4 regions of the Paenibacillus sp. Marseille-P2973 genome follow, and region 4 is predicted to be linked to each of the others. Evidence: a T-box and tRNA genes for the amino acid it is inferred to sense, from the RefSeq annotation. Region 4 holds a T-box; the other regions hold tRNA genes.
What was found. The T-box of region 4 lies ahead of leuS (leucine--tRNA ligase). A T-box ahead of a tRNA ligase gene usually reads a tRNA of that ligase, here a tRNA-Leu.
Positions count from the first base shown of each region.

Region 1: it encodes a tRNA-Leu, which carries the amino acid that the T-box ahead of leuS (leucine--tRNA ligase) is inferred to sense. The anticodon was not compared.
Region 2: it encodes a tRNA-Leu, which carries the amino acid that the T-box ahead of leuS (leucine--tRNA ligase) is inferred to sense. The anticodon was not compared.
Region 3: it encodes a tRNA-Leu, which carries the amino acid that the T-box ahead of leuS (leucine--tRNA ligase) is inferred to sense. The anticodon was not compared.

Region 1 covers NZ_JAGQEH010000003.1:187,098-192,476, forward strand. The annotation lists gene KB559_RS07670 (glycoside hydrolase family 5 protein) at 1-1,060, shown strand, start outside; tRNA gene KB559_RS07675 (tRNA-Leu) at 1,166-1,252, shown strand; gene KB559_RS07680 (hypothetical protein) at 1,314-1,784, opposite strand; gene KB559_RS07685 (putative ABC transporter permease) at 1,998-2,510, shown strand; gene KB559_RS07690 (divergent polysaccharide deacetylase family protein) at 2,543-3,448, shown strand; gene KB559_RS07695 (N-acetylmuramoyl-L-alanine amidase family protein) at 3,435-4,097, opposite strand; gene KB559_RS07700 (YqzE family protein) at 4,296-4,526, shown strand; gene KB559_RS07705 (hypothetical protein) at 4,559-5,379, opposite strand, start outside.
Region 2 covers NZ_JAGQEH010000001.1:231,330-236,708, forward strand. The annotation lists gene KB559_RS01145 (ComEC/Rec2 family competence protein) at 1-232, opposite strand, end outside; gene KB559_RS01150 (Ig-like domain-containing protein) at 509-2,731, opposite strand; gene KB559_RS01155 (uracil-DNA glycosylase) at 2,881-3,555, opposite strand; tRNA gene KB559_RS01160 (tRNA-Leu) at 3,717-3,802, opposite strand; gene KB559_RS01165 (hypothetical protein) at 3,961-4,116, shown strand; gene KB559_RS01170 (WGxxGxxG family protein) at 4,201-4,458, opposite strand; gene KB559_RS01175 (PhzF family phenazine biosynthesis protein) at 4,606-5,379, shown strand, end outside.
Region 3 covers NZ_JAGQEH010000003.1:138,902-144,280, forward strand. The annotation lists gene KB559_RS07465 (hypothetical protein) at 1-288, shown strand, start outside; gene KB559_RS07470 (hypothetical protein) at 449-664, shown strand; gene KB559_RS07475 (carboxymuconolactone decarboxylase family protein) at 735-1,079, shown strand; gene KB559_RS07480 (YhjD family protein) at 1,219-1,599, opposite strand; tRNA gene KB559_RS07485 (tRNA-Leu) at 1,777-1,863, shown strand; gene KB559_RS07490 (alpha-amylase family glycosyl hydrolase) at 2,301-5,379, shown strand, end outside.
Region 4 covers NZ_JAGQEH010000001.1:416,182-421,560, forward strand. The annotation lists gene leuS (leucine--tRNA ligase) at 1-1,478, opposite strand, end outside; T-box leader at 1,558-1,774, opposite strand; gene KB559_RS01955 (helix-turn-helix domain-containing protein) at 1,857-2,120, opposite strand; gene KB559_RS01960 (hypothetical protein) at 2,133-2,873, opposite strand; gene KB559_RS01965 (hypothetical protein) at 2,910-3,116, opposite strand; partial or broken gene KB559_RS01970 (S-layer homology domain-containing protein) at 3,434-5,379, opposite strand, start outside.

The sequences.
Region 1 (5,379 bases), on a different contig from region 4:
GTACCGCGACCGCTGGATCGTGGGCGGCTATGATCTGCTGAACGAGCCCGTTCGCCCGGGAATTATGGAAGGAAAGCATGAGCACTATCTCGTACGAAAATTGGTGGCTTTTTATGAGGAGGCCATCGCCGCGATCCGCGAGATCGATTCCAGGCATATGCTGTCGGTGGAGGGACATCACTGGGCCACGAATACGGCAGTATTCTATAAGCCATACGACCCTAACATGGTCATTCATTTCCACCGCTACGCTTGCATGCCAGGCAAAGAGGCCTACGACGAATATCTGGAGCTGTCCGAATCCCTAAATCAGCCGCTGTGGCTGGGAGAAACGGGGGAGAACGATCTGGAATGGTTTGCCGCCATGTATCCGTTGGCCGTGTCGCTCGGGATTGGCTATAACTTATGGCCGTGGAAAAAGATGGAGCGTCCGAACTCCCCTTACACCATAAATAAGCCTGAAGGCTGGGATGAATTCCTTGCTTATACGGAAGGCGGGCCGCGGCCGGGCTATGAACGGACCAAACAGATTCTGGACGGTTACCTCGAAAATATCAAGGTGGAGAACTGCACCGCTCATCCGGCGGTTACGGCTTCGGCCTTCCGGCTGCCCGGCTGCCGCGTACGTGGGACGGATTTCGACGAGCTTCCGGGTAAAGGAATATCCTTCAGCGGGAACCGCCAGGAAGGCAATCTTTATAAGTATCGGGCTGCTACCGGCATGGGAATAATTCCGATTTCCGACGATCCTCAAACGAAAAGGTTCGGCTTTGACAGCGGGTGGAAAAACCTCGCGCTCGAACTAACCGCGGACGAGTTCGCTACTTATAGTTTTTGCTCCATCGAACAAGATAACACGGTCACATTGGAACTGATTTGTAGAGAAGAGGCGCTGGTTACCGTATTGCAGGACGGGGTGGAGACATTTAAGGCTAAGCTGTCCCCGAGCGATGAAATATCCTCGGTGGTTATAAACGAGCTGGTTCCGGCAGCCGATGCAAAAATCACGGTGAAGGTTCAGAGCGGTATAATTGAGCTGCACTCCTTAAGGTTTTACTAAACCTGCAAAGGTAGATGAAGATAAAAATTAGTTGACTCTTTTTATTCCGCGTGATATTTTATATCTTGTCGCTGCGGAAAACATTTCCGCGGATAACGACGCCAAGCGGTCGTGGCGGAATTGGCAGACGCGCACGGTTCAGGTCCGTGTGGGCTAACCCCCGTGGAGGTTCGAGTCCTCTCGACCGCACCATATTTTAATAAACAATGGCTCGCATTCTGCTCTTAAGCAGGCTGCGAGCCTTTTTTGTGTTTTATGATTTTGGAGCATGAATGTCCGCATACACCCTCCAGCTGTTTATAAAGTGGCCGACAGCGAAGAGAAGCGAGGGAATGACGAACAGATAAGATTCCGTCCATAAACCGAGAAGCATGAAATAAAGGATCGGAAACAGGGCCATCGGAATAGGGATAGGACCTAAAGGTTTATACAGCAATGCAAATGAATTGCCGCCCGTGAAATAACGGATCCAGCAAGCGTAATAGATCAGCAGGCAGATTCCCATGAGAACAGGAATGGAATTCATGGGCTGCTCCGCGATAAGATTGCCGAACAGCAGAGGCATCGCAAAACAGGATATTTGGCCGACCCGTTCCAGAACCGTGATAATGAGAGGCGCGGGTGAAAAGGATTTGGGCATATTTTGTGGTCCGCGGAACAAAAATAGAAGATTCGGCAGCATGACCAGTAACGAGATCAGGATTCCGATGAGGTGAAGTCCCATCTTCAGCTGCTCCTTTCCATATACTACATATTCTTTAGTCATCTTATCATCATATCGAGTTTTAAAATGAGGCAAAAAAAGGAAAGTTTCCGACTTGTAATTCCATGGGATTCGGGAGCCAGTCTTTACTACGCGCATAATCGGACAGGAGATAGTCATAATAGGAAAGACGTTTGCTGGATAACTTTATGGAAAGGCGGAGGTGATACGTCGGTGACGGAATCGCTTTTTTATTTTCTGGCCTACTCGGTTAGCGGTTGGATTCTGGAAAATGTATATAGCCTGGCAACGAGGGGCGTATTCTGGAAGGAAGGATTTATGAAAGGGCCCTACAAGCCAATGTACGGTTTTGCTCCTTTACTGCTGCTTTATTTCGCTGGGGAGGATCCAAATCCGCTCCTGATGCTTGTGTTGTGTTTTGTCGTCCCGACGGCGGTTGAATATGCAAGCGGGATTCTGCTTCAAGGTCTGTTCGGACGCCAGTGGTGGGACTACTCCAATAATCGGTGGCAGCTGCAAGGGCATATTTGCCTCCGGTTTTCTCTCTACTGGGGAGTGCTGTCCCTGGGATTGATCACCTTTATACATCCTTTTATGGAAAAAGTGTATGAAGGCCTGAGTCCGGCTTGGGAAACTGCTGGTCCGTTGCTGCTGTTTCTATTTCTGGCCGATTTGGCTTGGACGAGCACGGTTCGGCGCAGGGATTGGAAGCAAAGCCTCGTTTAGAAAGAAGCTGACTATAAAAAAGGGGAGTGTTTATGAAAGACAGTAAAAAAAATTTAGTAAAACGAATCGGCTTGCTATTGTGCTTGCTGCTATTAAACCCTTTATGCGGGATTCCGAACGTTCAAGCGGACCAGTCTGTCTTAATCGCCCCACCTGCTCCATCCGCCGAACTTTCGCAAGACGGTCGTACTCAGGACCCCGTTACGAAGAAAGATTCTGAAAGACGGCTGGCGATCATTATCGATGATCTGGGCAATTCTATGGGCGGTACGGAGGAGATTCTGAATCTGCCGGTAAAAGTAACCGTCGCCGTCATGCCGTTTATGAGGTCGACCGAGCAGGATGCAAGAAGGGCGCATGAGTTGGGGCACGATGTTCTGATCCATATGCCGATGGAACCGAAGCAGGGAAAACCTGAGTGGCTCGGGCCGGGCGCGATTCTGTCGGGCATGACGGATGAAGAGGTCCGGAAGAAGGTGGAGGAAGCCATTGACAATGTTCCGTTTGCGAAAGGAATCAATAATCATATGGGCTCCAAAATAACGGGGGATGACCGGATCATGGCGGTTATTCTTCAGGTCTGTCGGGAGCGGGGCCTGTTTTTTGTCGACAGTAAAACGAATTATTGGTCGGTTACATCGCAAATCAGCGAAAAAATGGGGATGCCGCGGCTGTCCAATGATATATTCCTCGATGACGTCCACAATACGCGCCATATTGCCGGCCAACTGAATAAGATTCAGGAGCTATTGGATCAGAAAGGGAAATGTGTAGCGATCGGACATGTTGGGGTGAAGGGGGCCATAACGGCAGCGACCCTGAAGCAGTATGTTCCTGAATTTCAAGCCCGTGGAGTAAGGTTCATCGGGATTTTGGAATTGGCGAAGGAGCAAAAAGGCCCCGGAACCGAACCGGGGCGGGGAGTTACATCACCGTAAAATATTCCGCGATGCCTGCGTAAATTGCTTCAGCGATTTTCTGTTGACCGCGCGTGCTGATCAGCATGGCGCGGTCTTCGGCATTGCTGATAAATCCGGTTTCTACGATGACGGCCGGCGAATCGACATGCTTTAGCAAATAAAACGGCTTGCCCAGTTCGGGTTGGGTAAATCTTTTCAAATCATAAAGATCTTCTAATGCGTGCTGAAGGGAGCCTGCCAGCAGCGCGCTGCGCGCTTCATCCTGGTGAAGGACCACCGGCCCCCGTTTAGCTTTGTTTCTCCCCCAGTTCACATGCAGGCTCACGACGATCGAGGAGGGCACCTGCTCGCTTAGTTCTTTGCGTTGAGCCAGATCCCTTATATGCCTTGAGCGGCTGTTCAGCCAGCGGTTGTCATCGCTTAGCGCATAGTCTCCGGTCCGGTTCAGGATGGTCCTGTAGCCGTGGCTTCTCAGGATCATATATAACCGGCGGCTGATGGCTAAGTTGATGTCTTTTTCAAGAATATCGCCATAGGAGGTTCCCCCGTCAATGCCTCCGTGACCCGCATCGATCAAGATGACCGGCTCCGGAAAGGCGTGGCGGAATTCATTGTTCCCGTCTTCCGCAAACGCCATGACGGGATTCCCCGCCAAGGTCAAAGCCATGATCACGGAGGCGAAAAGGACCCCAATTGTTTTTATTTGCATTCATATCACCCTTTACGGCTTTATAATCTGCACTTTCATATCCGTCCATAGCTTGAGCCGATCATAGAAAAAACATGCATTCGTGTTCGGTGTTTATGAAGCGTGATTACGGTGCACAATACGAATAGAACTTTAGTGTCAAAAGGAGGCGGCAGCATGGCCAAGGGCGATGAACTGGTAAAATATATTACGGAGCGGGTCGTCGATTATGTCGAGACGCCCAAGGAGGTGCGGCGGGAGCGTTCGAAAGGAAGGGAACCCTGGGCAAACCGGTGGTTCGGGATGATCCCGTTCTCGATATCGCTCTGGATCGGCCAGATTCCGCGGAAGCGGAAAAAGGACAAGAGAGCTTCGCATTTGATGCAGCATACAAAAGGCAGCCGGTAGGTAAAACTACACCGGCTGCCTTTTATTATCTATTAATCCGTGTATGCGACAAATTTGCCGCTTTGTTTCAATGCGTCAAGAGCGATCCATCGCTGGGCGGTGTCAGAGCCTGTGAGCACATAAATGGCGTCTTCGCCGGAAGATTGAGACTCAGCGCTCCATTTTTGATAGCCGATGATAGGTAAAGGAATGGAATAAGTACGTTCCTGGCCGTTGGTGACAAAGACAAGGCGCTTGTAGTTAGCGAGGAGTTCCTCAAACCGGTCTGCTCCGGTCTGGATCGGTTCCCCGGCCATCCATAAGATGTTGTCGTACGGGTCAAAGAGATCGGCGTGACGGGTAGTCGCCGCTACGGCCAGCGACTTCTGGTCGCTTCCGGCTGCCGAAGAAGGCGGCACATAGCTTGCGGCCTGTTTGTTCCAGCTTTGCAGGCTCTCCGGAAGCTGTTCCCCGGTGAGGGCATCAATGAAATGGACGGGGCCGGACTTACCTGCGGCCCGGACCATCCACTCCGCCAGAACCGGCCCCGCGTAAACCGGCGTGATGGTAGGGAGAGACTTTGTCTTCTTGGCTAAGCCGAGCCCGGCGAGTCCGGATTCGAGCGTCGGCTTCGCATAAAGCGAATTCTCTCCCAAACCGTACTCGACCAGCTTATAGTCGCCATCCGGGGTAGCGGAGATAATGAGATACCCCAAGGGAGCGCTGCTCGTGGAGGTGCCGCTGCTTAATGTAACAAGCCAGCTATGCGTCCCGGGGCCAAGCGGCTCGATGATCGGCTTCGCTGCGCTCCAGCCTGTAAATGGAGCGTTTGCCGACAATTGCTTTATAGTATCGGCCGCAAACCGCCGCAGCG
Region 2 (5,379 bases), 180 kb from region 4:
CGATCACGGCATCCAACCCGCCGATATGGTCCGCGTCAGGATGCGTGCCCACCATGATATCGATCCGATCAACACCAAACTGCCTTAAGTAATCCAGCATTTGCTGCTCCATGTTGTTATTGCCTGCATCCACCAGCATCGTCCGTCCCGAAGGGCTGATCAGCAGTTGTGATGCGCCTTGGCCGACATCCAGAAAAATGACGCGCAGCTTGTTCCCGGACGATGAGGACACAGGAGACGAACCATTGCCCCCTTGAACTGAAAAATCCCCCAGATTTAAAGCACATCCGGATAACAAAGACCAAATAACAACCGTGCAAATTCCAGTTAAAATACGTGTCCGCCAAAAACTTTTACGTCTAATCATAGATGATTTAATTCCTCTTCCTCTTCCTAAAATCCCTTTTTTATACTATAGCACAGGCAAGCCGCTGCCTTACAGTCATAGATGGCAAATAAAAAGACAGCCCGCCTTCATATTGGAAGGCAAGCTGCCGTAACTTGAAATCTATTTGACCGTTACTCGAACCGTAACCGTCTTCCCGTCATACACGCCTTTAATTGTAGCGCTGCCTTTGGCAACCGCTTCGATTTTGCCAGCCGTGACTTTGGCCACGGAAGGCTTCGAGCTTGTCCAAGAAGCACTTCCTGTTACGGAGGACTTCTTGCCGTTGTCATACTCCGCCGTCACAACTACCGTTTTAGCGGAGCCTGGCGCCAGTTTCAAACTCTTCTCATCCACGGTAAGCTTCATCAGCTTCGGTACTACGCTGACCTTCACGCTTACGTCATACCCCTGGTAAGAGCCTTTAAGCGTCGCGGTACCTTCCGCCACAGCTTTAACGGAAGTCGAAGAGATTGTCGCTACCTCCGGATCGGAAGATTCCCATCCTACTTTGCTTGACAGATTCACGGTTTTGCCGTCTTTATAGAATCCGGTTACTTTAATTGCCTTGGTCTTCTTTACATTCAATGTAATATTGACCGGATCAACGACGACCTTGACGATCTTTTGTTCGATCGTAACTGGAATGCTGATCGTCTTGTTAGAGTACGTTCCTTTCAGGGAAGCCGTACCTTTGGTCAGTCCTTTAATCACTTTTCCGGTAGTCGTCGTTTTGATGACGGCGTTGGAACCCGAGACACTCCATTCGATAGAATCGGATACGCTAGCTTCTTCTCCGTCTTCCCAAACAACGTTCACTTCAGGAAGCTTCGTTTCTTCTCCGATAACGATGCTAAGCTTCTCGTCTTCCGTGATCAGCGCCAGCACCTTTTCCTTTACGGTAAGCGTTACTGTAATTTCCGTACTGCGGATTTGCGCCGGCGAGGTTACTCCCGTCTCCGGCAGCTTCGCGGTCAAGGTTACCGTGCCTTTATCTTCCGCAACGATCTTGCCGTCTTTGATTTTGGCAACTTCTTCATTGCTTGACGTCCATTTTACTTCCTTGCTGAAATCCACTTCTTCTTCATCCAGCTTCGTTGCCGTTACTTTCGGCAAACTGATCGATTCGCCCTTAAAGAGATCCAGTTCCTTCTTCTCAATAGCCAACTTGGTGATCGTCGGGTTCACGGTAACTTTGAAGGACTTGCTGATCCCTTTATAACTTACCTTAATCGTTGTTGTTCCAGCCGTCTTGGCGGAAATGTCCCCGCCGGAGACTGTAGCCACAAGCGGATTGGAGGAAGTCCAGGTCGCATCCGAACTCACGATAACCGATTCGTTCACGCCGCTTCTAACTTCAGCGTCAACTTCCAGCGTCTCGCCGATGAACATCGACTGATCGCCGGAAGGATCAAGCAGAATAGCTTCAAAAGGTGTACGAACATACACGTCGGTTTGAGCTTTTACGCCGAGATAATCGACGGTGATCGTTGTTTTACCAACGGTCAGTGCCTTGATTTTACCCTTCTCGACCGTAGCAACCGCCGTATCGGATGAAGTCCAATTCGCTTTATCGCTCACGTCCGACTTGGAGGTGCTGTCGCTGGCCAACGTGGATTCCGCCTTCAACGTAGCTTCGCTGTCGCCAACGACCAGCTCGATATCCTCGGCAGGCAGTTCCTTAACTACGTCATCGCTGCCTTTAACGAGATATTTCAGTGTCAATTCGGAATAAGGCGAGCTAACGGTAGCTTTGTAAGTCGCCGTAAGGCCCGAATATTTCGCGGTAATGGTCGCCGTTCCTTCGCCTACAAGGGTGATTTGCCCTTTCTCAATGGTCAGGACGCCGGAGTTGGAACTGGACCAGTCCGTATCCGCGGTTACGTCCTTCGTAGCGCCGACAGAGCCTTCGATCGCGGCCAGCGCTTTTACGGTCAGGTTTTTATCGCTGGTCCCCAGCTTGTATTTCCCTTTTTGGGAATATTCGAGCGTTAATTCCTTGTAGGAATCTTTTGCAGTGACTTGAATGCTGGACTTAGGGCCTTGTGCGTGATCCGCCCAGATCGTTACCGTCCCCGCTTTTAACGGTGTCAAAAATCCATTCGTTACTTTAACGATTTCGCTGTCACTCGATGACCAGCTTACCGCATTCGTCAAATCTTTCTTTACGGTGGAGCCTTCGGTTGTTCCCCATGCTTTAAGCTGTTTTGTCTTGCCTACCGTAAGTTCAACCGTTGTTCCCGAACCCTCGATGTCAATCGACACTACATCGCCGGTTGCCGCAAACGCGCCGCTTGGAAATGCTGCGGTAAGCAGCAGTACCATCGCCAGGAGCCAACCTGTCATCTTCCTCTTAGCAGTCATTCATTTCTCTCCTTTAATTCCATCTTTGCCGGAAAACCTTCCTTTCCGGGCCTATGCGTTTTATATCGGTTTTTAGGATATTTTCAGTAACCTTTTTAGCCAAAAACGAGACCTTGGTCCTATTAATATTTTTAATCCTCCGTCATATTCGCCGACCAATCGATGGGTGCTTCCCCCTGCTGTTCCAAAAAAGTATTCATTCGTGAAAACGGACGGCTTCCGAAGAAGCCTCTTCTTGCCGCCAGCGGGCTGGGATGTGCCGAAGTTATAATTTCATGCCGGGTCGTATCGATCATCTGCCCTTTTTTCTGGGCATGGCTCCCCCATAGCACAAACACAACCGGCCGTTCGCGGCGGTTCAATGCTTCGATCACGGCATCCGTAAATCTCTCCCAACCTTTTCCCTGGTGCGAACCGGGCTGTCCGTCCCGCACCGTCAGCACCGTATTCAGCAGCAGCACTCCCTGCTGCGCCCATGGCGTCAACGTTCCCGTTGTCGGGGCCGGGCAATCGAGATCGGTCGCCAACTCCTTATACATATTGCGGAGCGACGGAGGAATCCGGACTCCCGGCAGTACGGAAAAGCTGAGCCCATGCGCCTGACCCGGTCCGTGGTATGGATCCTGTCCCAAAACAACCGCCTTCGTATCTTCATAGCTTGTCAGCTTCAGCGCCTGGAATAAAAACTCCCTAGGCGGATATACTGTGTGCTCCTCATATTCCCCGTCAAGCCAGTTCATCAGCTCTTTAAAATAGGGCTTGCCCAATTCTTCCTTAAGCACCTCGTCCCAATCGTTTCCGAACATCATCAAGTCTCCTCCCCGGCTGTTATTGAAAATAAATTCACGTATCAATTAAGATTACAACAGCATTTTACCACGTTAGTAGATGTCAGACGCGATAAAAAAAGAAAAAGGCCGCAAAACGGCGCTTTCGCGCAGTCTTGCGACCTTTAACTTTTCATTGATGCCGAGGACCGGGATCGAACCGGTACGGTAGTCACCTACCGCAGGATTTTAAGTCCTGTGCGTCTGCCAATTCCGCCACCCCGGCAAAGGTGACCGAGAAAAATTCCCGTAGGTATGATTATATACGGAAATTCATTTAGATTCAACTCTTTTTATTATCATGAAACTAACCGCCTGAGGATAGACTAAGCTTTATCCTTAAGAGGATAGACTAAGCTTTATCCTTAAATGGAGGGAAATGCGATGGAAATTTCAACGGATAAATACAAGGTAGCCCCGCTGGATAAGGGCGCCGAGGCGGTTGCCATTATCAAAGAGGCGGAAGAATCCCTTAAGCGTATGACCGGGGAAAAAATCACGTTGATCGCCTACGAAGAAACCGAGAAGGAATACAAGTAATGCCGACCGGCTCCTGGCGTCAAAACAAAAGGCTTCCATATTGGAAGCCTTTTTGTTCGATGTGTCATTACCAAGTATGGACTCCTAAGAACGGTCGGTTTCTCTTCTCCGCATACCGGCAAGACCGAGCAAGCCGATCAGACCGAGCCATCCCCAATTAGAGCCGTTATTGTTGCCGTTCACCGCGTGAGCCCGGACATTATTCGTCGAATAATTGCCCCCGGTCGTGTTGTTATTATTCATATCGCGGACGTTCGTATTGTTTCCATAAGCCGAAGCGGGCAGAACCAGCACTGCGGAAATCAATGCTGTAACGAGCATTGCGGTCAAACTCTTTTTCAAAGGAAGGCACCTCCTGAATTAGTGACTACATCCCGTAAGTTTCCCGAGAATCAGGACCTTTATGCAGCGGGTAATTTCCTCTGTTCTATTTTGAAAATATGTTTTATGCTGTTTTATTAAAAGCTGCAGAATTGGAGGAGAACAATAATGAAGTACTATGTGGTGGATGCATTTACGGATCAAATATTTAAGGGTAATCCGGCTGGTGTATGCGTTGTGGACGAGTTCCCTGATACTTCGTTCATGCAAAGCATTGCCTACGAGAATAACTTGTCGGAAACCGCCTTTGTCGTGCCTCGTGACGGGTATTTTGACTTGAAATGGTTTACGCCTGAGCTTGAAATGGATCTTTGCGGACATGCGACATTGGCAAGCGCTTATGTGGTTCACCATTATGTCAATCCCGGTCTGATGGAGATGAATTTCCATACGTTGAGCGGTATACTGAACGTCGTAAAAAAGGAGGACCTCTTTGAATTAAACTTTCCTGCCCGAATTTCGGAAAAGATCGACTCCTTCCCTTTGATCGAGGAAATTTTGGGAGCAGCGCCGATTGAATTGTACGCAACCCGGAATCAGGTGGGAACTCGTTACTATGCCGTGCTTGCTGCGGAGGAAAAGATCGAACAGTTTGTACCCGACTTCGAGCTAATAAAAAAGCTGCCGCAATCCTTCGGGCTGGTCATTACCGCCAAGGGAAGCAGCAGTGATTTTGTTTCAAGATTTTTCGCTCCCCATGCCGGAGTTAATGAAGATCCCGTAACGGGTTCCGTACACTGCACACTCATTCCTTACTGGTCGGAAAAGCTCGGAAAGAACAAGCTGCTCGCCAGACAACTATCCAAGCGGGGCGGAGTTCTCTATTGCGAAAATCTTGCAGACAGAGTCTCTATAGGCGGGCACGCCGTACTTTACTTAGAG
Region 3 (5,379 bases), on a different contig from region 4:
TTGTCCGAAGCCAAGGTGACTTTCGAGCGTGCCCTGGATTGCAAACATACGGAATTTGATGACCTTTATCCCTATATGCTTGAGCATCCCCAGTTCTTCTGGTATAAGCGCTACGTGGCCTGGTCACAACTGCTGACGATCGCGGGGCTGTGCGAGGAACTCGGTGTTGCCTGGAAAGAGGAGTTCAGTCCGCAGCAGGTTGTTTACTTGCAGCAACGGGTCATGTCCGCGAAAGTGCTTGATTTCTGGTTTGAGAAGAACGACAGCAAGGAGCATGCTCAGCGTTAAGGGTGTATCACAATTAGCCGCAGGCTGGTCGGTCGGTTCTTGATGAGACTAAGTGATGCCGGATAGAAAGTATGGAATATTCAAGGACTCCGTCAGTTTGCTGCGGAGTCTTTTTTTGTTAAGATAATGAATGTAAGTTTCTTATAAGGCGGTGATTTCAATGATTTCCGATGAAGAGTTGAATGAATATAGACTGTCCGGGGAAAAGGTGCGCGTTGTGAGGGACGCGATCCCCGAGAACGATATCCGGGGCATTGTCGTCGCGTGGGATGAAACTCATGTATTGATTCGAAGACCGAACCGGAATGTAGTCAAGCTGGACCGGAGCTATAGCTACCGTCCTTCCCGGGAACCGAGGGTTTTGCCGGAGGAATAGCATATTTTTGGCATGGCGGGACAACGTAAGGTAGGAAGTTAATCTCCTGCAGAAAGGAAGCTAATACCTTATGTCACTCGTCAACGACAAAATCAAGGCTTATAAAGATCAGATCAGTCATTACGGAGAAGCGGTTCCCGGTGCGACGGAGGCTTACCATGCCTTTACCGGAGAAAGCTTTGGCGACGGAGTGCTGGATGCAAAGACGAAGCAACTCATTGCCCTAGGCATTGCGTTGTCCACCAACAATGAAGTGTGCACGTATTATCACGCCTCTGAAGCCAAATCCAAAGGAGCGTCCGAAGCGGAGCTTCTGGAGACGGTAGCCGTCGCCTCGGCGGCACTGGCCGGAAATGCTTTGTCTCAGGGCGTGATCCGGGTTCAGGAAGCCTTGGGGGAAACTCCGATTAACTAGCGCCGTGGCAAGATACTAATGTGTTTACCCAAGGAAACCGTAATGAAAATATAAAAATTACCCGTTCAAGGTGCCCCTGCAGATGAAAATATTGGTCTGTAGGGGTGTTTTTTTTACGATCAGAACGACGACTTGTTGATCACATTGGAAGAGGAACCCCAGCGCTTCCTAAATAGGCTCGGATCCGGAAAGAAGTTTCCCTCTGGAGAGCCTGCCACGATATTTTCATGTGACCACGATATTCTCTGCAGAGATATTCGGCTTCAACCCCTTGATCGTCCTGGTGTAGTCCGATTAATGTGATTCCGAGTTGTTGGAGCTCCGCCCCAATCTCTTCCTGAATCAAACATGCGCGTTGTTCTGCGATATGGATCATATCTGTATAAAGTTCTGGATTCCTCAAAGTGCTGCATTCTTTTAAAACACGGGCATCACGCTGCAAAATACGTCGGGTGATTAGGAGTAGAATTACGCTTCGAATTAGCACCAATTCTTCTTCCGTCATGCCGGGAACCTTCATTTGAACACCACCTTTGTATACATATTAAATCTCTAAAGGGAACTTGTGTTCCTATTTTAACCCGATTCCCATGAGATTAAAAGTGCTTGAACTAAATTTCTGTTGACTCGAAATAACCGGCGTGGTATATTATATCTTGTCGCTGCGGAAAACACTTTCCTGCAAGTCAGACAACATGCGGTCGTGGCGGAATTGGCAGACGCGCACGGTTCAGGTCCGTGTGGGCTAACCCCCGTGGAGGTTCGAATCCTCTCGACCGCACCATACATAACATGCTAAACTCCAGAGAAATCTGGAGTTTTTTTGTTTTTCTTCCGCAAGAACGGGCAGGTGAGTTGCCTCTTTTTTTGAAGGAAATGTCTCGACGGATCAAGATATTTATGACATTTACGGAGCGCTGGACGACAAGATCAGAGGAGAAGTTTGGAAAAAGCTTTTAATAATCCATATATTGACAACAACGCAAAATCATGATATTTTCTTGTTGGAAAACCGGTTTCCCTTTGTGGTGAAATTATATGAACCTGGAAGGAGCTGAGCGGAAGCGAAAGGTTCGCGAAAGGAATAAAATCGGCAAGCCGGAGTTCGCAGCCGGACAAACAGTAGCATACAACAGTGGCAGGTTGGCAGATGAGAGTAACGGGAAGAGAGACGAACTACCTTTTGTAAGCGCTTTATAAATCAAAGGAGGGATTAAATTGATGATTAATAAGCGTCGCTTAACTCAAATCTTTATGGTCGCCATCATGTTCCTGTCGATTACCGTGAATGCGTTCATTGTTGCACCGAAACAAGCGCACGCCGCAAGTATTGGCACCGTGGATGAGAACGACACCATCTATCAAATCATGGTGGACAGGTTCCACGACGGTGATAAGTCGAACAATGCCACGGGAGCTGCCATCCGGTATGCCGAGAACGGCGAGGAAGATTTCCGCTACATGAAGGGCGGGGATTGGCAGGGAGTTATTGATAAGCTTCCGTATATTCACAACATGGGCTATACGGCAATCTGGATTTCTCCTGTCGCCGAGCCGCAGATGACGAACCGGGACAATAACGGAACCGGCCGCAACACGGCTTATCACGGTTACAACGTGAAGGATCCCAACGCCGCGAATCCATACTTCGGTACGAAGGAAAAGCTGAAGGAACTCGTGGACAGCGCGCACGCGCTCGGGATCAAGGTCATCATCGACGTCGTGCCGAACCATGTCGGTGACTACATGCTCGGGACACAAGCTTACTATGACATTCCGAGCCTGCAGCCGGCGGCTCCATTCAATAATCCTTCCTGGTATCACCACAACGGGGATATCAACTGGTCGCTCGTTGACGGCAACTACACGCAATGGGCCCAGGACTACATCGAGAATCACGACTTGGCCGGACTCGACGATATTGACTTCGACGTGCCTGCGGCCAAATCCGCCATCTTTAGTTCGATTAAAGGCTGGTTCGATTATACGGGAGCCGACGGAGCACGCGTGGATGCGGCGAAGCTGATCAAGCCGACGGACATCGGCGAACTGCAGAACTTGCTCGGCGTGAATACGTTCGGGGAAAATTTCGACGGCAACGCGGAATTCGTCTCGCGCTGGGTAGGCCAGAACAAAGAATGGGGAATGCTTGACTTCCCGCTGTTCTTCTCGGTTCTAAACAGCTTCGCTTACGGTCAGTCTTTCGAATCCAACATCAAGAGCACATTGGCTCAGGACTCATACTATAACGGCAACGCCAATCATATGGTAACGTTTATCGACAACCACGACCGTAACCGGTTCTTGACCGAAGCGGGAGGAAGCGTCGAAAAATTGCAAAACGCGCTGACCTTTATCTTCACGGTGCGCGGCGTACCTGTCGTCTTCCAAGGCACCGAGCAGAACAAGGGTAACGGCAACGGCTCCATTATTACCGGAGGCATCGCCGATACGTGGAACCGTTGGTCGATGGTGAAGCGCGACGCCAACGGCAATGTCATTCAAGACTATTTCAACGAAAATACGAGCACCTATAAATATGTGGCGAAGCTAAATCAGATTCGCAAAAATCACGAGGCTCTGCGCAAAGGCACCCAGCGTGAAATGTGGTCGGCTCAGAATCTGTACGCCTTCTCCCGCCGCATGGATAGTGGTGCCAACACGGGTCAAGAGGTCATTTCCGTCTTCAGTAACGCTTCCAGCGGTACACAGACGGTGACGATCCCGCTTCGCGTCGAAAGCACGCTTGCGGTCGGTACTGTGCTGGTGAATCAGCTCAATACTTCCGACACGGTAACCGTGGCCTCCGGAGGTGTGACGGGCAAGCAGATTACGGTAAGCATCGGGGCCAACTCCTCCAAAATATACGCGAAGGCGCAATCGGACACGACAGCTCCGACAGTTCCGGGTAATGTCACGGCAACCGTTCAGAGCTCCACTAGCGTGAAGCTGACCTGGACGGCATCGAGCGACAATGTCGGGGTTACCGGCTATGAAGTGTACCGGGACGGCGTCAAGGTCGGAACGGCGAACGGCACTTCTTATATCGATAGCGGCCTGTCGGTAAATACGACATACTCCTATACGGTAAAGGCTTATGATGCGGCGGGTAACAAGTCCGCAGCCAGCTCGCCACCGGCAACGGTTAAGACGGGAGCACCGGACACGGAGGCGCCGAGCGTGCCGCAGAACGTGAGCGCTACTGCATCTTCGTCTTCTTCAGCAACAATTACATGGAGCGCGTCGAGTGACAATGTCGCCGTCACAGGCTATGAAGTTTACAGAAATGGGGTCAAGGTTGGAACTACGGCTACAACTTCTTATACGGATACGGGGCTAGCGGCAAGTACGTCTTACTCCTATACGGTGAAGGCTTACGATGCGGCGGGCAACTTGTCGGCGTTCAGTGCAGCAGCGCTTGTTACGACGGCAGCAGGCAATAATGTGACGATCTATTATAAACAAGGCTTTACGACACCGTATATTCATTATCGTCCGGCAGGAGGAACATGGACGACGGCTCCGGGCGTACCGATTCCAGCCTCAGAATATGCGGGATATAACAAAATCACGATCAACATCGGTACGGCTACCCAGTTGGAAGCCTGCTTCAATAATGGCGCCGGAACGTGGGACAGCAACAATTCGCAAAACTATCTTTTCGGCGTTGGCACATGGACATACACCCCGACCGGCCATATCACGGCGGGAGGGCCAATCGTTGATGGGAACGCCCCGAGCGTGCCGCAAAACGTGAGCGCGACGGCATCCGGTACTTCAGCAACCGTAACGTGGACGGCGTCAACGGACGACGTGGCGGTGACCGGATACGAAGTGTACCGCAACGGCACGAAGGTCGGAACTACGGCTACAACAAGCTATAGTGATACTGGCTTGGCTGGAAACACAACTTACAATTACACGGTGAAGGCCTACGATGCGGCGGGTAATGTATCTGCTGAGAGCGCGGCCGCTACCGTCACGACTCAAGCGGGGAATACGGCAACGATCTACTACAAGAACGATTCGTTCTCGTCCAAATACATTCATTACAAACTGGACGGATCTACGACCTGGACGACGGCACCGGGCGTGCAAATGAGTTCTTCACCGTTCGCCGGCTACAGCGTCGCCACGATTGATCTTGGCTCAGCTACGGGATTGACGGCAGCGTTCAATAACGGAGCGGGCTCGTGGGACAATAATGGAGGAAATAATTATCACTTTGGAAGCGGACCGTCGAGCCTGGTGAACGGGAATTTGAGCCCGGGCGAACCGCAAGCGGACAGTGTGACGTTCC
Region 4 (5,379 bases):
CGGCGGGCCGGCAGTCCGGTTTCCGGATCGGTCGTGTTGACCCATTCGGTCACGTTCGCCAGCGGCGACTCACCCGTACCGGACGGCTTGATCGCGTCCACATCGGGCAGAAGCAAAGGAAGCTGATCCTCAGGCACCGGCTTCATCGTGCCGTCTTCCAGATGCAGAATAGGAATCGGTTCGCCCCAATAACGCTGGCGGCTAAACAGCCAGTCGCGCAGACGGTAAGTCACTTTGCCTTTCCCCTTGCCGCTCTCCTCCAACCAGGCGATCATTTTCTTGATCGCTTCTTCGTTGCGAAGTCCGTTAAGGAAGTCGGAATTGACGTGTGGTCCGTCTCCGGCATAAGCTTCCTTGGCTAGATCGCCGCCTTCAACCACTTCAATGATCGGAAGATCGAATTGCTTCGCGAACTCATAGTCCCGCTCATCATGGCCCGGTACGGCCATAATTGCGCCTGTACCGTAACCGGCCAGCACATAATCCGCAATCCAGATCGGCAGTTTCGCGCCATTTACCGGATTCACCGCATAGGCACCCGTGAATACGCCGGTCTTTTCTTTGGCCAGATCCGTACGTTCCAAATCACTCTTGCGTGCAGCCTGGTCTTGATAAGCCTTAATGGCTTCGCTTTGAGCCGACGTAGTAATCTGTACCACAAGCTCATGCTCGGGAGCGAGCACCGCATAGCTGGCGCCGAACAGCGTATCCGGACGGGTCGTAAATACGGTCAGCGATTCTTCATGGCCGTCAATGGCGAATACAACCTCCGCCCCTTCGGACTTGCCAATCCAGTTGCGCTGCATATCCTTGATGCTTTCGGACCAGTCGAGCTCCTCCAGATCTTCCAGCAAGCGCTCTGCGTATTCCGTAATTTTCAGCACCCATTGGCGCATCGGCTTGCGAATTACCGGATGGCCGCCGCGTTCGCTCTTGCCGTCGATAACTTCTTCGTTCGCCAGCACCGTACCGAGCGCAGGGCACCAGTTCACCGGTACTTCCGCAACATAAGCGAGGCCTTTTTTATAAAGCTGGATAAAAATCCATTGGGTCCATTTATAGTAATCCGGATCCGTCGTGCTGATCTCCCGGTCCCAGTCATACGAGAAGCCGAGCGATTTGATTTGGCGCCGGAAATTGTTAATGTTCTTGACCGTAATGTCACGCGGATGCTCGCCTGTATCCAGAGCATGCTGCTCCGCCGGCAAACCGAAAGCGTCCCAGCCCATCGGATGGAGTACATTGAAGCCGCGCATCCGTTTGAAACGGGATACGATATCCGTTGCCGTATAACCTTCAGGATGACCTACATGAAGGCCTGCACCCGAAGGGTAAGGAAACATATCGAGCGCGTAAAACTTAGGTTTTCCCGCATCCTCCCGGGTTTTGAAGGTTTGATTGTTGTCCCAGAATGCTTGCCATTTCGGCTCAATGCTCTGGGCTTGGTAAACGTCATGATGCACGTTTTTGTCAGCCATGGTTTGAGTCCTCCCTAGAAATCTTGTTCATTTATTTCACCTGAATATAAAAAAACCTCCCGATCCATAGCGTATCATCGCTAGGGACGAGAGGAAGTTTCCCGTGGTACCACCCTAGTTAGCGTCGAACATGCTTTGTCCTCCGCTCCCTTTACACCCTTAACGCGGGTACAACGACGATGTTTTGCATCGTAACTCCGAGGCGAGTTCATTTGATCTCTCCAACCGGCTTGCACCAAAGCACCGGCTCTCTGGATGGTGAAATTCAAACTAATAATCCTCTTCAAAGTTTACAAATATCCAATTGAATCACCAACCATTATATAAAAATGAACCGGCTGAGTCAATGGGGAGTCAAGAAATGCCGCAGCGAATCAATTAACGCTTCACTTTTAGCGCGTCCTTGATTTGCGGAATCGATAAACCGTCCGCCTTCATCTGCTTGATCCGGAGAATAAGCTCTACCGTACTCTCTCTGGGATATCTTCGCGTCAGGTTTTCCTCCGCCTGTTCAAACGGCAGCATGCCTTCTTCCGTGTAAAATTTCAGCGTGCTGTACCTTGCTCCGGTCAGCCGCGTCAGTTCGCCGATCGATACGTATTCGGAAGCCAGAATCGCTTCCATGGAACGTTGTCTGGACATGAGCGTGCTCCTTTATGCCAGGTGTTTCGGAAGCAGGCGTACCCCATGGATGGGCACTCTTCCGTAAACTGCGTGCGGAATCGCTTCGTAGACCAGATTATCAATTTTGAGGTTCGGAACCTGGCCTCTGCTCAATACTTTGACCCGGTGTCCTTTGGACTCAAGCCGTGTCAGTACATCCCTCAGCCTTGCTTCAGGACCGGGGAGCATCGCCTCCGTATCAATGAATATCGCCTGCGAGCGCTCGAGAATCGGGAACAGGAAGTTTACTCCGCTGCCTGCCTGTGTCGATACGGCCCGCTTCTTGAATTGCAGGAGCTGCTTAACGGCGATTTCGAAGCCACGGCGGATCCGGAGAGGATACAGAGTCTTGGCCAGAGGCCGGCTTTGCATCAGGCTGACCATTTTACGAGTGACCTGATCCAGTTCATTTCGCGAAAACAAATCATGCATACAGCCGCTCTCCCGCAGCAACCATAGCATACAGACCGACTGATCCGTCATGGTTCCATCCTCGAGGACGTCCGCACGCAAAAACTCCGTGATCCTTGCGTATTCCTCCACATGGCTGCGGTATTCATTGATAGATACACCGGCGGAATGAAAATACAAATCACAGCCGAGCAGATGCGGGATCTCCTCCAGCAGTCCCCGTTTCTCCAGCGAAGCAGCCATGCTTCGTTCAAACCGGACCAGCTTGCCGGCGGACAAGCGGGACACTTTGTGCAGCCACCAAGGTAGCTCCTGATTCAAATCTCGCTTACCTCCTGCGAGCGGCACCAATACCGTTCACCGATAGGTTCCTTCCGGCGATCCGCCTGTTGTATCCTGCTTCAAACGCATTTGAGCCACTTGATTTTGCAGCCCGCCTTCCAGATGAAGCTCCAAGATAACCGCTGCAGCCATACAACGGAGCGCCACTTTTTTCGCCATCGTCAACTCAAGACTTCGCTGGGCATTCAACGCAACCATCGCAAAGCTCTCAGCCAATTTCAAATCCGCTATCCGCCATCTCCCCGATCCTTAAGAATAGACGTTTCATACCTGGTTAAGCTTATTTGCCCGTTACCTACACCATATATCATCATGCTTTTTGTAACTTTTACTTACTACTTATCACTTATTACTTATTACTTACTATATACGTGATTTCCTCCAAAATGTCAATGGATGCGAGCAGTCGCCATACAACTAGCTGTATTTCCCATGTCATTTAAAAAGGCTGCCCCGAAGCCAGGGCAACCTTTGCATTACATCCTTGCGATTATTGAAAATCTTTAACATTCATAACAAGCTTTCAATGCTGCTTCGCCCTAAATTAAACCGGCTTGCTGGAGCAAACGTTGGATCATGACAGCCGTCTCAGCTCGGGTAATCTGCTGTTTCGGAAGGGCCATGCCGTTAAAGCCGGTTAATATGTGGAATTTCGCATTGAGGGCTGCAGCAGTCTTGGACCATTCATGAAATTGGCTGCCATCTTTAAAAGCCCCCAATATCCCGGCACTCTCGCTCTCCGTAATGTTTGTATCCATACGAGCCAGATTCATTGCACGGAATAAGAGCACCGTAGCCTCTTCTCTAGTAATTTTTTGATTAGGGAGAAACTCGCCATTTTCAAATCCTTCAACTAAATCATAACTCGAACCGACAGATACAGACTCATAAAACCAGTTGCTTTTATTTACATCACGGAATGAAACAGATTTGTCGATAAGATGCAATCCTAAAGCTCGGACAAGAATAGCTGTAAATTCTGCACGTGTGATACCTTGATCAGGCATAAACTGCTTATCATTAACACCCTCAAAAATCATCCGCGCAGACATGTCCTCAATGCTTGCTTTTGCCCAGTGATGGGTAATGTCGGCAAAAGTTTTTTCGTTATAAATTACGGAATAAACACTGTTCGTCAAGCTGTTGATGATAGCGACCGACTTTCCGGCTCTCGTCTCCACTTTTGTCGGAATGTGTGCTACTTTACCGTCTTTCGTAAGTACAACGCCTGTCGTGATTTTCTTCGGATCAACGCTATCCGGGATCGTAATCAATCTTTCTACAAAACTATTAAACTGATCGACTTCAATCTCTTTACCATTATAAGCAGCCGTAATAGAAAAATGCACAGCCGGGGCTATTCGTGTCGCTTCACCCAATCCGCTCGCAAGAAGCTGAACGTCAGCATCAGAAGCCAGCGTAACTGTAACACGAAGTTCGATGTCTTCAAGGGCAACACCCGTACCCAAGGCTTCTGAAATCTTGTCGATATTAATCTCTTTGGCCGGAATCGTGTAGGTCGCTTGATTGAGTTGAATTTGCAGTGTAACCGCTTTGATCTCCATCGCTTTTATTATGCGGCCGTTTAATTCGGTGACTCCATTATCCGTGTTATGAATCGGAATCACGACTGTCGCCCCCAACGGCTCCTTTTGAAGTTTGTCTTCAAACTTCTTCTCATTAATCGAAACTACGGTTACGTTTTTACCACTTCTCATCTCCACATGGGCTTCGGCAATTTGTTCCTGAACTTGACCGTTTACGATCACCACTATTTTACTGCTTGATTGATCCTTAACGCTGCCAGAATTACTGGTATTTCCTATGCTCCCATTACCGCCAATGTTTCCGTTACTGCCTGTGCCGCCGCCCGGGTTGGTGGTTGCTATTGTAATTCTAAAACCAACAGAGGTTTGGTTCCCCGCTTCATCGGTTACTACAAGCGTGTATTTACCTCCGTTCGAAATCGTAGAACCCGAAGTGAAAGGATTATCGTTCAACGTCGCAATTCCTTCATTAAACGTCACAGTAACAGCTGTTTTGTATTCGCCTTGGTCCGATATACCGGAAATCACAGGCTTTGTTTTATCGATTGTAAAGGATACCTTCGTCTCATTCCCTGCTGCATCTGTTACAACAAGCGTGTAGCTGCCTTCCTCGCTGACAGTCGTCCCTGAGCTATAAGGCTCATCGTTTAAGGTAGCCGTACCCTCGATATACGTTATGGTTTGATCCGTATTATAACTTTTTCCATTTGTAATCCCGGTCACGACCGGGGCCGTCTGATCGATGGCGAAGTGAATCGTTGTTACGTTGCCCGCCTTATCGGTAACAATGAGTGTATAATCTCCATCATGACTCACGGTATCCCCTGATACGAACGAGGCATCGTTCAACGTCGCTTTTCCCTCGTCAAACGTCACCGTTTTATCCGTGTTATACAGCTTCCCGTCTTCTACGCCCGAAACCACTGGCTTCGTTTTGT